One region of the Photobacterium sp. GB-1 genome, then DNA from elsewhere that is predicted to be linked to it. Evidence: predicted binding sites of a transcription regulator. Region 1 holds the regulator's gene; the other holds the start of a gene.

Evidence for each region. Region 1 encodes PurR, which represses purine synthesis genes. Its sites were predicted from a motif close to TNANGNAAACGTTTNCNTNA; they were not measured.
Region 2: glyA (serine hydroxymethyltransferase) is a predicted target of PurR. The motif match lies at 1,252-1,271, and genes of this name have one in related genera.

Annotation. Positions count from the first base shown of each region.
Region 1 covers NZ_PYOB01000014.1:36,156-44,576, reverse strand. The annotation lists gene C9J45_RS13920 (carboxymuconolactone decarboxylase family protein) at 1-418, opposite strand, end outside; gene C9J45_RS13915 (TfoX/Sxy family DNA transformation protein) at 876-1,466, opposite strand; cyclic di-GMP riboswitch class I at 1,601-1,691, opposite strand; gene purR (HTH-type transcriptional repressor PurR) at 1,890-2,894, opposite strand; gene C9J45_RS13905 (heme ABC transporter ATP-binding protein) at 3,300-4,139, opposite strand; gene C9J45_RS13900 (iron ABC transporter permease) at 4,136-5,173, opposite strand; gene C9J45_RS13895 (hemin ABC transporter substrate-binding protein) at 5,222-6,091, opposite strand; gene C9J45_RS13890 (biopolymer transporter ExbD) at 6,084-6,509, opposite strand; gene C9J45_RS13885 (MotA/TolQ/ExbB proton channel family protein) at 6,506-7,207, opposite strand; gene C9J45_RS13880 (energy transducer TonB) at 7,211-8,026, opposite strand; gene hutX (heme utilization cystosolic carrier protein HutX) at 8,408-8,421, shown strand, end outside.
Region 2 covers NZ_PYOB01000001.1:573,277-581,697, forward strand. The annotation lists gene glyA (serine hydroxymethyltransferase) at 1-1,176, opposite strand, end outside; gene C9J45_RS02550 (YitT family protein) at 1,570-2,184, shown strand; gene glnB (nitrogen regulatory protein P-II) at 2,243-2,581, opposite strand; gene C9J45_RS02560 (hypothetical protein) at 2,682-3,086, opposite strand; gene purL (phosphoribosylformylglycinamidine synthase) at 3,265-7,182, opposite strand; gene mltF (membrane-bound lytic murein transglycosylase MltF) at 7,628-8,421, shown strand, end outside.

The DNA of each region.
Region 1 (8,421 bases):
CTTGTAGCGCGACAAGCATTTCATCTGTCACTCGTTTGCCTGTTATTGTCATCGCTTCAGTGTAGGCCAACACAGCGCGTTCTTGAACTGTAAACAGCGTAGAGTGTTGCCAGTTGGCGAGTGCTTTAATTTTATCTTCTGAATCACAACGTTCGGCGAGCTTCATACCATTGGCATCAACACAAAAGGCACAATCGTTTAATTGTGAAACACGCACACAGACCAAAGATCGCATGACATCTTGAATCGGTGACTTCTTACGGTCGAGAAAACCAAAAAAACCTGCGACTAACCAAAATAAGACTGGTTTACGTCCCCATAGCTTTGCAGGGTTTAATACTTGACCATAGTGGTGAGCTTGAAGCCATAGCAAAGGCTTTACCCATAAAGAGTCAATTTTTTTGATCGAAATGCGCATGTTATTCCTTAAAAAACACCCTAAACATAGGGCTTATACGATCTTAGTCAGTAGCAGTAGTAAACATGTAGACCTTAACAACAGACATTGTATTTCATTTAATGATAAATATTTCTTTTTCTTCAATTGGTTGGTGAAAAAATCAGCAGGAGATAAGACAGTTTAAAGCGCCACGTTATTTATTAGTGAGAAGATGGGTTATTGGTCGTATTAGCAAATAATTAGGCATGGAATATAAATAAAGATAATTATCATTTATATAAATCAAGGAGTGCAAAACGGAGGGAATTAATTTAATGGCAAAAGTTTGTTATTATGCAATTAAACCAAATAAATATTGAATTTTATAAAGGAAGATAAGGATAATACGGAAATTATTTTTGAAAGGTATACTTAGAAATAAAAGAATGGGGCTCTTTTATTCCTAAGTATTTTATATTTAAGACAACTTATATTTTTAAGATAAGGCAGATAATAGTTCATTTCGACGTTGCTCAGGAATAACTGACCAATGTTGACCGCTAATTGCGCCTTCCAATGCCCAAAGCAATTCAATACTCAATGGACTTGTTTGTGATTCTTGAAGTGCTTTATATGCGCCAAGAGAGCCCACTGCTAGAAGTTGTTCAATAGTGTTTATGCCTGCTTTTTTCAGCATTCTTTCATTTGATAATCGTAGATTAGGTAAATCTTTAATTCGGTCAGGTACGCAACTCTCCTTTTCTTGCTTGTCTTTTTCTGCTGCATCCAGTGAATACCTACCTTGAGCTACAATCTTTGTGGGTTCATCCCACCATTGATCGGGTATTGCATAGTGCTTGGTTACAACAGGGAAGCCACGTTTTTTATAAACATAGGGTTCCAAGCCAGCTTGTTTGAATTCCTTTTCAGTTTCAGCATTTGCACGTAAGTGAAGTTTATCGTTCACAACTAATGCAAACATTGTATCACCAGAAAAAATGCCAAAACCGCCAAACATCGACCGTGATTTTATTGAACCAAAATGGTCAAATAATTTTAATGAATCTTTTAATATTGGTTTATCCATGCTTCTACTCGGTGAAAAAATATGAGTGTCACCTAAACATTAAGAGCGAGGAAATAGATTAATTAATCTACACATTGATACTGTCAATATATTGTTAAGTTTGTGTCATAATATTGTCGGTTCAATAATAATCCTTCGGTAACCCCGCTACCTTGAATTATTAACATAATTTTTAGGCCGGTGGTTTTGCGTCTTAATCTTTCAATTAATTTGCCAGTTCGTGACTATATAAAGTTATATTAAATAATACTTTTAATATTAAATCTAAGCTCTCAAAAATGTGATATTGGTTCAGGTATTTGTTCTTAGCTTATTTTAATAAGCTTTATAATTATAAATACTCATGATTGTTTTTTATAAGTAAAAAAAAAGCCAACAAGGTTAACTTATCGGCTTTTCCTTAACATAGAAAGATAAATTTTATTAGTTGAGATCTTTAACCGATTTTCTCTCAACAAGTTTAGGCGTCATTTCAAAGGTTTGACGCTCATGATTCTTGTCTTTCACACGCTCTAGCAAGATTTCGATGGCCTTTTTACCTAAACGACGTTTAGGCTGGTGGATAGTTGTTAGCGGTGGCGCAAAGTAGGGCGCAAGGTCAATGTTATCGTAGCCAATGATTGAGATATCATCAGGAACACGCAGACCTGCCTGTTCAAAGGTACTGATCAGAGCCATGGCCATAATGTCGTTAAAGCAGAAGATAGCAGTAGGGCGATCTTCCATTGCGATAAACTTATGAGCAGCTTCAACGGCTGACTCACACTCAAAGTCACCGTCAAGTAGCCAATTAGCATTAACAGTGAGATCTGCTTCTTTCATCGCTTTACGGAAGCCCTTTAGGCGCTCTTGACAAGTAGACTTATCAACTTGTCCAGATAAACAGCCAATTTTCTTATGGCCATTTTCAATAAGGTGCTTAGTCGCAATATAACCGCCGTTTTCAGCGTTATCTAGAATATTATCAGTATGTGGGCTTTCTGGGCCCCAGTCCATGATAACCATAGGAAGATCATTTTTACGCTCAAGTAAATCGAGCAACATTTGATCCAGATCGCTGCACATAACCAATAGGCCATCAACACGCTTTTCAGAAAGCATACGTAAGTAATCACGTTGTTTTTCTAAGTTACCTTCGGTGTTACATAAGATCAGCGTGTAGCCTGCACCATAACAATATTCTTCAACACCATGCACAACTTCGGCAAAAAATGGGTTAGTCGATTTAGTGACTAACATGCCGATAGTACGTGTTGTATTACATTTTAAGCTTCGCGCTACTGCACTTGGGGCGTAGTTAAGTTCATCTACTGCAGCCAAAACTTTTTGTTGCGTTGCTTCTGCAACAAAGCGTGTTTTATTAATCACGTGCGACACTGTAGTAGTTGATACACCTGCCATACGTGCAACGTCTTTAATGGTTGCCATATTTATTCTTCTTATCATGGTCAGATTAGGATCTGACAAAGGTTTTTGATACCAAATTGATTAATTACGTAGTCTATGGCTTACGAGTTCACTCGCAGAGATGAAGATCCTTTAGTTATTAGCTACTTAATTATTCAATTTGATACCGAATTATAGGGTGTTGCAATTATCATGGATCATAAACAACTAAAGCCGCAGTAAAATGCGGCATTAGAAGATAGAAACTATTTTTACACTAATTACACATGTAATCGCTTGCGATCACATTTTACTGTGTGTTTTGCGTTGTGCAATCTTTCTATTCAACTTGATTGAATTAATTGATCATTAACCGTAAAAACTCGATGTTTGTCATGCTAATAGCTTCAATTTATTGTGTATATCTAGTCATTAATAGATAAAACGTTAAAAAACAGAATGATTGGCTGATAAAAGATAAGGAAAATCACCACTTGGATGAGTATGAACACTGACAGGCCAACCATATAAGGTATCTATTACTTCAGGAGTAAGAACTTGTGTTGGCGTTCCGTCGGCTTTTATTTCTCCTTCGTTAAGGAAAATCATCCGATCAGTGTATTGGGCTGCAAGGTTTAAATCGTGCAATACCACAATTACAGCGGCGCCTTGTATAGCCATATTTTGGGCAATTTGTAAGGTGTGGTGCTGGTGGGCGAGATCGAGTGCTGAGGTGGGTTCATCTAACATCAAGATACATTTATCACCGGCTTTACTGAGTTGTGTTAAAACCCGGGCAAGGTGTACACGCTGTTTTTCACCCCCCGATAAGGTGGGGTAGAGACGTTTAGCTAAATTGTTAATATCAACGTATTGCATGCTTGATGCTGTTGCATCTTTCAGTTCAGGCGAAGTGAGCTGCAATGGAATTGCGCCTAGCTCGACAACTTCTTTCGCGGTAAAGGCAAACGATAATGCGCTATGTTGTGGAAGAACACCTAAGTGACATGCCAATTCTTCCCGAGCCCAATTATTAAGCGGTTGATCAAAGAAAGAAACCGTGCCTGATTTTGGCGTAATCTCACCACATAATACTTTTAACAGGGTACTTTTACCTGCACCGTTTGGCCCAAGTAATGCGGTGACTTCTCCTGCGTGAATATCAATATCAAGATGATTTAGCAGGACTTTATCACCGAATTGTAATGATAAGTCGCGAGCCTGAATAACACAGACTTTGTCGCTACTTGCTGTAAAATCGACCTTTTCTGAATGATTTAACGTCATGACATCTGACTCTTTTGATTAACTAATAAATAGATAAAGAAAGGCGCGCCTAACATGGCGGTGATGATCCCAACCGGCAGTTCTTGAGGCGAGAATGCGCTTCGAGCAATCATATCGGCAACCAAGAGGATTAATCCGCCAAGTAAAGCCGAAATTGGCAATAAGGTTCTATGATTTGGACCAGTTAGCATTCTCCCCACATGAGGAATAACCAAGCCAATAAAGCCAATCGGGCCACAAACGGCAACAGTCATACCCACTCCCGCAGCACATGTAATAATTAAATTACGTTTTAGTTTTTGGGTGTTAACCCCCATATGTCGAGCTTCAGCTTCGCCTAATAACAACGCGTTTAAATTACTGGTATGACGATAAAAATAGGTAAAGAGTAACCCGAATGTGCAATAGGCGAGAATAATGCCTGTCCATGTTGCACCAGCCAGTGAACCCATTGACCACAATGATAAATCACGTAAGGCTTGATCGTCGGCAACATAATTGAGTAACCCAAGCCCTGCGCCTGAAATTGCGGTTATCGCGACACCAGCGAGTAGCATGATCATCACCGATGTGCCGTTTTTATCTGTGCCTAAGCGATAAACTAAAACTGTGCTGATTGCGCCGCCAATAAAGGCAAAAATAGGCACAATAGCGAAGTTTAAAAGCTGAGGGAATGATGCGGTGAGAGGGGCAAATAAGACAATGGCCAATGCAGCACCTAAGCCTGCACCGCCAGTGATTCCGATGATCCCAGGATCTGCAAGCGGGTTGCGAAACAGTCCCTGTAGTACAGCGCCACATACAGCTAAAATTGCACCGATAGCAAAACAGAGAAGCGTACGTGGTAAACGAATTTGATGGATCACTAGGCTGACATGTTTAGCAAGTTCATGATCACCGGGTAATAGTGCTAACAAACTTTGTTTATAACTGATCGCCATAGGACCTATAACAATAGAAGAAAGCCCTGTAAAAATAAGTAAGGCGATACTTATTATATAAATATGATGGGCTGAGAAGCGTTTTGCATACATGTAACAACAACCTTACGCACGAATAAATAGGGAAGATAGAGGCGTAATTTAAGGATAAATAGCCTGATTAAGCTTTAAAGCTTCATTAACACTCTCGAGTCCTAAACCACCAATGAGCGCAGTACTTTTTATTGTGAGTAATGCATTATTTGTTGCAGCCGGTGTTGCGGCAATTAATGGCATTTGGGCAATAAGATCTTGCATGTTTTTGATCTTGCTAGCTGTACGTGTGCTCAACAAAATAATATCTGGTTGCATGGTAACCAGCGCTTCACCAGAAATAGGCTTGTAGTTACTGATTGATGTTGCAGCAGGGTTTTTAGCACCAGCAAGTGTAATGATGCTATCTGCAGTAGTATTACTTCCTGCAATGTTAATTGGGCGACCATCATGGATCATTAAGAACAAGACTTTTTTAGGAGTCTTAATATTGGCTGTTGCAGTATTAATTTTATCTAGCTGAACATTAAGCTTTTGTTTTAGCTTTTCAGCACGATCTTGATGATCAGTGAGTTTAGCAATCTGATCAATACGTGTAAGCAAATCTTTGACGGTTTCCCCTGAGTTAACAATATCAATTTCAACACCTGATTGCTCAAGTAGGTTAAGTGTACTTTGTGGCCCCATTTCATTAGAACCAACAAGGTGAGTCGGGGATAAAGACATTAAGTTCTCAGCTGAAAGCTGGCGGTGATAACCCACTTTAGGGGTTGATTTCTCCACTAATCCTTTACTTGTTAGATCAACGGCGACGACTTGATCATTAGCATCTAAGGCGTTAATGATTTGAGTAACTGAAGCACCAGCACTGATGATTTTATTTTTCTCAGTTGCTGAGTCCGTACTTGCTTGCGCGTAGCTACTAAGTCCTAACACCAGCGTCAATAAAGAGGTTTTTAATAGAGAGAGTTTATGCATTGTTTGATTCTTCCATAAGTAGCTGAGTCGCTTTGATATTATTTTCTTGCAAGAAGGCGAGTAATTTGAGCATTTGTTCAACAGAGGCTGCTTTATCTGCACCAATCACAACAGGTTTCGTTGGGTTAGTTTTCACTTCTTGTAACAAGGCTGTTTTGAAGTCATCCCATTGATTGATATTTTTACCTTGCAGTGCCCAATAAGGTGCTTCTGATACTAAATTAATAGCAATAGGATCGGCTTGGGTTGTCTGTAATGTTTTGGTTGCTGTTTGTGGTAAATCGACATCGAGGGCTTTAATTTTCACTGTGGCTGTTAACAGTAAAAACACCATGACAATAAAAATAATATCCAGTAATGGAGTCAGGTCTGGATTCATTTCCTCAGTTTGGAAAACGCTACTGTTGGCTTTGATCATGATGCAGTCCCATTAACGGCAGGGTTTTGTTCGCAGGTATCACAGGCTGATGTTTTCCCGTTTTCAGCGTCAACATTCATTCCTTCAAGCCAAAGATTACAACGGTTTAAACTGTGTTCTAGTTTAGCCGTAACATTATCAGCCCATAGCCCAAGTAGTTGTGCACCAGTAATGGCAGGAAGTGCGATGATCAAACCAGCAGCTGTTGTTCGCATAGCAAGACCAAGACCGTCAGCAAGATCGCTGGGAGTCACAGAGCCTGTTGAATGGGAAATACCGGTAAACATATCAATTAAGCCAAGCACTGTACCGAGTAAACCAAGTAACGGACTAATAACACCAATCAGACTTAATAAGCGTAAACCTGAACGTAATTCAGTGCGTTTTTGTATTAACCAAATAGCGGCAGCATCTTCACGTAATGGTTTAATGAAATGGCGATGCGCAATTAACATCGCAATTCCTTTATAAAGCAAAGGGCGTTGCTGTTTTAGCTCCTCGGTTAAATTATCTAGTGCGTGTTCGTCGTGACGGTTTTGTTGAGCAAGGAGTGCTGTAACTTTTGTTTTGCCTACACCGGTACATAACAAAACTTGAATAAGACGCTCAGTTAAAATCATAACAGTGAGCACAGAACAAATAATAAGAGGCCACGCCATTAGGCCAAGTTGCTGGTTGAGGTTATCAATAAAAGGCATGATTTAATCCAATTTGAAACGAACGGGAATTTGAACACGGTGTGCAATAGCAATGCCGTCAACAATATGGGGTGAGAAGCGCCACTTTTTAATCGCTTTAAGTGCCGCATCATCAAGTACATTGGCACCAGATGATTTAACCAGTTTTTGTTTAACTTGATGACCATCTTTTGCAATCAGTACTTCAACTAAGACTGTGCCTTCAATACCACGACGTTTTGCTAATTGTGGATACTTCACAGCGGAAGGTTTCGTGGCAAACGTGGGTTTTGAGACCAATTGAGGTGAATGTGCTCCAACGGTTGTTTTTTTAGCTTTAGTTGTCTTATTTAATGCCAGTTGTGATGACACAGGCTGGCTAGAATTTGTTGGTTTAAGTTCAAATTTCTCAGTTTTTCGTTGGGCATTTGTTACGTTTTTAGTCGCTGTTTTTTTCTCAACTTTTTTCTGAATATTTTTCGTTACTACTGGCTTCTTTTCTATTTTTTTTGGGGCTTTCTTCGTGGGTTGAACCGGAGCTTTAACTGTTTTCTTTTTCTTTTCAGGTTGTGATTTTTTGACCAACTTTTTCATTGTTGTTTTTGGCGCTGGTGTGTTTTTAACAACCGGTTGAGGAGTCACGATTGCTGAAGGCTGAGCCGTAGCAGGTGCAACGATGGTTTCTGGTTTTATATTAGGTAGTGATACTAAGTTGACAGCCACACTCGTCGACTTTTCAAGAGGGACTGTAATGATCTTCTTCTCTGGCATTGCTGACACAATAAGACTGTGGAAGAGAATAGAGGCACAGCCAGCAATGAGATAACGTTTTATATTCACAATGTACGCCTTATTGAACAGATGAAGGAATGTGAACTAAATGTTTAATTGCGGTTTTTTGCATGGTGTATTTCTTAATATAATTCCGTTTATTCAATAGATTAGAGTTGTTTTTCAGATGTAACACTAATGTTTATAACCAGTATAAACATCATTATCCATGAAATACGAATAATATCAATTATCATTTGCAATATTATTTGATCGTTAATATCATGAGCACAGTTAGCCGATGATGTAAGACTTAGACTTGCTCAATTGAGAACGTTTAAGTAACAAAGGCTAAAGTAAAAATGCATAGAATTTATGGACGCAATAAATAGTTTTTTTTCTATGGAAGCTGGTTGTATAGAAAAATATCTAAAGAGAAGGAAAACCAAGGTGTTTGAGCAATA
Region 2 (8,421 bases), on a different contig from region 1:
AACATTATCTAAAACATCACACATCCAACCTGCAAGTTGACGCGCATCATCAGCAGTAAAGCCACGACGAGTAATAGACGGTGTGCCAACACGGATCCCTGATGTTACAAATGGGCTACGTGGGTCATTTGGTACACTGTTTTTGTTAACTGTGATGTTAGCGGCACCTAGTGCTGCATCGGCTTCTTTACCAGTGATACCTTTATCGATCAAATCAACAAGGAATAAGTGGTTTTCAGTGCTACCAGAAACAATCTTGTAACCGCGCTCTAGGAATTCACCTACCATTACTTTTGCGTTTTCAACAACACGTGCTTGGTAGTCTTTAAATTCTGGCTCCATTGCTTCTTTAAATGCGACTGCTTTTGCCGCAATAACATGCATTAGAGGGCCACCTTGACCACCAGGGAATACTGCAGAGTTCAGCTTCTTATAAAGATCTTCACCTTCATTAGATAGGATAAGACCACCACGAGGACCTGCTAGTGTTTTGTGCGTTGTTGTTGTAACAACATGTGCATGTGGAACTGGGTTAGGATAAACACCCGCTGCAATCAGACCCGCTACGTGCGCCATATCCACAAAGAAGTACGCGCCAACTTTGTCTGCGATTTCACGCATGCGTTTCCAATCAACAATTTGAGAGTAAGCTGAAAAACCACCGATGATCATCTTTGGTTTATGCTCAAGCGCTAACGCTTCAACTTCAGCGTAATCAATTTGACCGCTTTCATCGATACCGTATGGGATCACGTTGTAAAGCTTACCAGAGAAGTTTACTGGTGAACCGTGAGTTAAGTGACCGCCGTGAGCAAGACTCATACCTAGTACGGTATCGCCAGCATTCAGAAGTGCCATGTAAACAGCATTGTTCGCTTGTGAGCCTGAGTGAGGCTGAACGTTCGCGTATTCTGCACCAAATAGCTGACAAGCACGGTCGATAGCCAGTTGCTCGGCTTTATCAACAAACTCACAACCACCGTAATAGCGCTTGCCTGGGTAACCTTCAGCATATTTGTTTGTTAGCTGAGAGCCTTGCGCTTCCATTACACGTGGGCTTGTGTAGTTTTCAGAAGCAATCAACTCGATGTGTTCTTCCTGACGAGCTGTTTCTTCCTGAATGGCTGCAAATAGTTCCGCATCATAATCAGCAATATTCATATCGCGCTTTAGCATCTGTATCTCCTAACTCAGCTAAGTTAAATACCATTTTGAGCAAAAACTGAAAAATCGCAATGCTAGGCGCCACGTGGACGCAAACGTTTTCGTCTTGCTTGTTAATTATCGTCTATCTTACATAAATTGATCTAAATCAGGTAGTCCTAATTGTTCTTTTTCTTAATGATTAACTCGGTTTATTTTCAATAGAGCATGAATAATTTTCATCTTGATATACGATTCATGGCTCGATTTTAAATCAAATATAGATGGCAAGTATTTTAACAATAAAATTATTTACAACAGTGTAAAAAATAAATTACAACGCTAAAAAGTGCTTTTCACACGTAAACTTTTATAAATTCTTATTCCCTCTTACTATGGCTTTATTATTTACAAGGAGTTGTTCCATTGAGTCGTATTAAACATCCTGTTCATGAAAATATGATCGCTATTTTAACGGGGACATTTATTGTTGCTCAGGGCATATTTTTTCTACAGCAAAGCCAGTTATTAACGGGAGGCACGACAGGACTCGCGTTACTACTCACCCATTTTGTCGATATCTCTTTTGGTAAGCTGTATTTTTTAATGAACTGTCCGTTTTATTTAATGGCATGGTTTAGAATGGGCAAATCTTTTGCTATTAGCAGCGTCTTATCTGGTGCATTGGTCTCTATTATGGTGGATAACCTTCACCATGTATTAGCTATCAGTTGGCTTAATCCAATTTACTGCGCAGTGATTGGTGGCTTATTGATGGGGCTTGGTATGCTGATATTATTCCGTCATCACACCAGTCTTGGTGGATTTAATGTTCTGGTTTTATTCCTTCAAGATAAATTTGGTATTTCAGCAGGAAAAATCCAAATGTCGATAGATATCTGTATCTTGGTTGCATCCTTTTTCTTTGTTACCCCAACCACTTTATTGCTTTCAATTCTTGGTGCAATTACCCTAAATATTGTCCTTGCAATGAACTACAAACCAGGCCGATATAACCCTGTGGTCCCTGATGTGAATTAGCAATAAAAAAGGAGCATTACAGTCAATGTAATGCCCCTTTTTTGTATTCTTATACAACTTAAATCGCGTCTTCGTCTTCTTCTCCGGTACGAATACGCACTACACGTTCAATATCAAACATGAAGATTTTACCATCACCAATCTTACCTGTTTGTGCCGTTTCAACAATCGTATCAATGCATTGCTCTGCTACTTCATCAGTGACAACAATTTCAATTTTCACTTTAGGTAAAAAATCGACCATGTATTCTGCGCCACGGTATAATTCGGTATGGCCTTTCTGACGTCCAAACCCTTTCACTTCAGACACAGTCATGCCAGTAATACCTACTTCCGCTAATGCCTCACGAACGTCATCAAGCTTAAATGGCTTAATTATCGCTTCAATTTTTTTCATTCTCATCATCCTTTACTGAGCAGAAGTAATATTTTTACTTACAAGCAATTGATTTAATTGCTCTCATTATCGCAGATCCTACAGACAAATTTAAATTTATTTAAACTTCATGCAGTAAGTTTCGATCCATCCTACGCAATAATAAAAAAACTGAATACACTAAAACTACACTATTTAGCCCTAAGATCACCTGATTGCGATAAATACTAGGGACAAGTTCGGGGAGTATCGGAATAATACTGATATTAAGAAACATCGTTGCAGCAGGTATGTAGAAATACAGAGGAAGAAATCCCCATTTTTGGCCTTTTAGTAAACCAATAATTGCCAACACGCCAGAAAATAAGACCAGTAAAACGATAATATTTGGCACTATAACTATTTGAGAGGTAGTAAAAAATTGGTCAAATCGGTCGAATTGACGAAAAATGCTCAGCGCAACCAGCACTGCCAGTATTTGGGATGCAATACATAAACGTAAAACTCTGGGAATACCTTCTCCCATATATAATCCTTTATCGCAATAAAAATTCCATTACATCTTATTCCCCAATTATAACCGTCTATTTTCAATTTTTAATGTGATTATTATCAATTAAAGGGTTGAAAAAGTGATTTTTATACAAGAAGAATAAAAAACCGCCATTTCTGGCGGTTTTTTGATTCTTCAACGCTGTTCTTTATTAACCTAAATTAACACGCGCATTTCTAAACATACGCATCCATGGGCTATTTTCACTCCAGTCATCTGGGTGCCATGAGTTTGCAACGGTTCTAAACACACGCTCAGGGTGCGGCATCATGATGGTTACACGGCCATCTGTTGTCGTCACACTGGTAATACCGTTTGGTGAACCATTAGGGTTCGCAGGGTACTGTTCTGTTAGCTTACCGTAGTTATCAATATATCGTAGTGCAACAATATCGGTTTGCTCTAATGCAGCAAGATGATCAGCATTACGCACTTCAACACGACCTTCACCATGAGATACCGCAATTGGCATGTGAGAGCCTGCCATTTCGTTAAAGAATAATGATGGGCTTTGTTGTACTTCAACCAAGCTAAAACGAGCTTCAAAACGCTCAGATTCATTGCGTACAAAACGCGGCCATAAATCAGCACCTGGAATTAAGTCACGAAGGTTAGACATCATCTGACAACCGTTACAAACACCTAATGCCAACGTATCATTACGGTTAAAGAAAGCTTCAAATTGATCACGCGCAATATTGTTAAACAATACTGACTTCGCCCAACCTTCACCCGCACCTAATACATCACCGTAAGAGAAACCACCACAAGCAACTAAGCCGTTGAAACCATCAAGTTTCACGTTACCCGCTAAAATGTCACTCATATGAACATCTTTCGCATCAAAGCCTGCACGATCAAAGGCTGCCGCCATTTCAACGTGAGAGTTAACCCCTTGCTCACGTAAAATCGCCATTTGCGGTTTAGCGCCAAGATTAATCGCAGGGGCAATAAATGGAGCCGCTACATCATCATTAATATCAAACGTCAGCTTGACATTTAAACCAGGATCTTGGGTATCTTTCTTGGCTTCAAATTCTTGCAATGCGCCAGCTGGGTTATCACGCATCGCTTGCATTTGGTAAGTAGTTTCAGCCCATACAGCACGAAGTTCGGTACGGTTTTGCTCTAGCACTAAATCATTGCCATTCCAAATACGAACAACATCTTCTTCAACCACAGTACCTAAAATATGGCTGCATGCTTCAAGACCGTTTGCTGCAAGTACCGACTGAACAAAATCAAGATCATCAGTACGTACTTGAATAACGGCACCTAACTCTTCGTTAAATAGCGAGGCTAATACATCATCAACTGCATCTTCACTGCCAGTATTAATATCAACTTCAATACCCGTGTGGCCTGCAAATGCCATTTCAGCTAGCGTGACGTATAAACCACCATCACCACGGTCGTGGTAAGCGAGTAGTTTTTCATCACGTACTAACGATTGCATTGCATAGAAGAAGCCTTTCAGTAATTCAGGACTATCTACATCAGCAGGCTTATCACCCAATTGCTTGTAAACCTGCGCCAGTGCTGTTGCACCTAGGCGGTTTTTACCACAACCTAAATCGACTAATAATAGGCTTGTATCACCTTTATCTGTACGCAGCTGAGGTGTCACGGTTTTACGCACATCTTCAACACGACCAAATGCAGTGATAATCAGCGACAATGGAGACGTCACTTCTTTCTCTTCACCGTCTTGTTGCCACTTGGTTTTCATTGACATTGAGTCTTTACCAACAGGAATCGTCAAACCAAGTGCTGGACATAACTCCTCACCGACCGCTTTCACGGCTTCATATAAGCCAGCATCTTCGCCAGGGTGACCTGCTGGTGACATCCAGTTAGCCGAAAGATTGATACGCTTCATATCACCAATATCGCTACACGCAATATTAGTAACCGCTTCACCGACAGCTAAGCGTGCAGATGCGCCAAAATCGAGTAATGCAACAGGTGTACGCTCACCCATAGACATCGCTTCACCATGGTAGGTATCGTAACTAGCAGCAGTAACTGCACAGTTAGCAACAGGTACTTGCCATGGACCTACCATTTGATCGCGTGCAACCAAGCCGGTAACTGTGCGATCGCCAATTGTAATAAGGAAGGTTTTTTCAGCCACAGCTGGCAGACGGAGAATACGCTGCGTCGCTTCAACTAAGTCAATACCACTGCGGTCAATCGCTTGGCCTTCTACTTTTTGTGATTTTACATCACGGTGCATTTTCGGCGCTTTGCCCAATAGAATATCCATTGGCATATCAATTGGCGTATCGTCGAAATGGCTATCTTCTAAGGTTAAATGACGCTCTTCTGTCGCTTCACCCACAACGGCATACGGCGCACGTTCACGCTGACAAATCGCATCGAAAACCGCCATATGTTCTGGTGCAACGGCCATAACATAACGCTCTTGAGATTCGTTACACCAAATCTCTAGCGGGCTCATACCTGGTTCATCGTTAGGAACATCACGAAGTTGGAATTTACCACCACGCTCGCCATCATCAACCAACTCAGGTAAAGCGTTTGAAATACCACCCGCGCCCACATCGTGAATAAAGGCAATTGGGTTAGCGTCACCCAGCTGCCAACAGCGATCAATCACTTCCTGACAGCGACGTTCCATTTCTGGGTTTTCACGTTGTACAGAAGCAAAATCCAGATCTTCTGCCGATTGACCTGATGCCATTGATGAAGCAGCACCACCGCCAAGACCGATATTCATTGCAGGGCCGCCAAGAACAATTAACTTCGCGCCAACTGGAATTTCTTTTTTCTGTACGTGATCAGCACGGATATTACCCATACCACCCGCGATCATAATTGGCTTATGGTAACCACGTACTTCTTCACCGGCATGCGACGTCACTTTTTCTTCGTAAGTACGGAAGTAACCCAATAGGTTTGGACGTCCAAATTCATTATTAAATGCCGCGCCGCCAAGTGGGCCTTCAAGCATAATATCAAGCGCTGTAACAATGCGGTCTGGTTTACCAAAATCAGTTTCCCAAGGTTGTTCAAACCCCGGAACTTTAAGGTTAGAGACAGTAAAGCCCACTAAACCTGCTTTAGGTTTACCGCCAATACCCGTTGCACCTTCATCACGAATTTCACCGCCCGAACCTGTTGATGCGCCCGGCCATGGGGAAATAGCGGTTGGGTGGTTATGCGTTTCTACCTTCATTAAGATATGAGTATCTTCATGGTGGTAGTTATATTGACGAGATTCTGGATCGGGGAAGAAACGCCCTACTTTTGAGCCTTCCATTACTGCTGCATTGTCTTTATACGCCGACAATACGTGCTCATGGTTTTGCTCATAGGTATTTTTGATCATCTTGAACAATGACTTGTCTTGATCAACACCATCAATAGTCCAATCTGCATTAAAGATTTTATGTCGACAGTGCTCTGAGTTCGCCTGAGCAAACATCATCAACTCAATGTCATTTGGATTTCGACCTAGTTTGGTGAAGTTCTCAACTAAGTAGTCAATTTCATCTTCAGCTAAGGCAAGTCCTAACGTAAGGTTGGCTTGCTCTAATGCCTGGCGACCACCAGCAAGGATATCAACGCTTTTCACCGGTGCTGGCTCTGCTTGTTTGAATAAAGCAGCCGCAGCTTCAAAATCGCCAACAATCACTTCCATCATGCGATCGTGGATTAACGCTTTGACTTGCGCTAATTGTGATGCTGATAGCTCGCAAGTTGATTCAATGTAATATGCGGTACCACGTTCAAGACGCTTAATTGATTTTAAGCCACAATTACGGGCAATATCGGTCGATTTTGATGACCAAGGAGAAATTGTCCCCGGACGAGGGGTAACAAGTAGCAAGGTGCCACAAGGCTCGTGCTCTGCAATCGTTGGACCGTAAGTTAAAAGACTCGCTAGTTTGCTATGCTCATCAGCAGTAAGGGCAGCAGATACATCAGCAAAGTGCATAAACTCAGCATAAATACCTGACACAGGCAGATCGAATTCGCGGCAACGCTCAAGTAGCTTATTAACGCGAAACTCAGACAGTGCGGGTGAACCACGCAAAATTTCCATGTGCAAACGTCTCTCGATTAGCGGTTAAAGAAAAGTAATATTGGCCTAACTCCCAAAAAATGGGGTAATTACGTCAATGTCACCTCTGATTTATCCCTGATTATTGACTAAATAGATGAATAATCGATTTCGCACCCGCGCAGTATAAGCGATTTTTTTTTGTGACGTAACACCTGACGCAACCGTTTGCGTGTTTTTTTTTCAAACATCCTGAATTTATCAGTAATTTTGACATTAGCCCGATTTTTTGAGCAAAAACTAACCGATAAAACAAAAGGAGACTATTTTTTTGTTTCAATCCGTGAATTAACACATCCAACGACAGGGTTCAGCTTTTCCACTACCGTTCACTTTGATATAAATGACAGCTCATTTTTAAGTTAGGTTAGCTTTGTTGATATACCTTCAATCTCTTACCAATATATACCGTGTACTCATATCATTAATGCTTGCTTTATTATTAAGTGGTTGCCAATGGCAAGAAAAACCGCTTGATCCTTTAGAGCGCATTCGTGAAAGCGGTGTATTACGTGTAGGTACGTTAAATAATCAGCTGTCTTATTATATAGGGGCTGATGGACCAACAGGCCTAGATTATGAATTAGCTCAACGTTTTGCTAAAGAGCTAGGCGTAAAGCTGGAAATGCAAACCATGTTTACCCTCTCGGGCTTATTCCCTGCTTTAAAAAATGACGATATTGATATTGTTGCAGCAGGATTAACGGTAACGCCTCAACGTTTGCAAGGTTTTCACCCTGCTCCTGCTTATTATTATGCCAGCCAAGTGGTTGTTTATAAGAAAGGGAAACGCCGCCCTCGCGATATTGAAGAATTAGCCAATACTGACCGTTCGTTAGCTGTTGTAGCTAGCTCTAGTCATGAACGTAAATTAGAAGAGCTCAAGAAAAAATATCCCAACCTAACATGGCAATCGATCAAAGAAACCGATATCGATGACCTATTACGTAAAGTCGCTAATGGCGAGTTAGATTATACCGTTGCCGATTCTGTTGATGTTGCCCTACTACAACGAACTCATCCTGAATTAGCAATCGCACTTGAACTAACTGAAGATGAACCTATTAGCTGGTTTGTCAAAGACAGTAACAATGACAGCTTATATGCCCTCTTAATTGAATTTTTTGGTCATATAAAACAAAGCGGTGAATTAGCACAGCTAGAAGAGAAATACTTCGGCCATGTCGAACAATTTGATTACGTTGACACTCGTGCATTTTT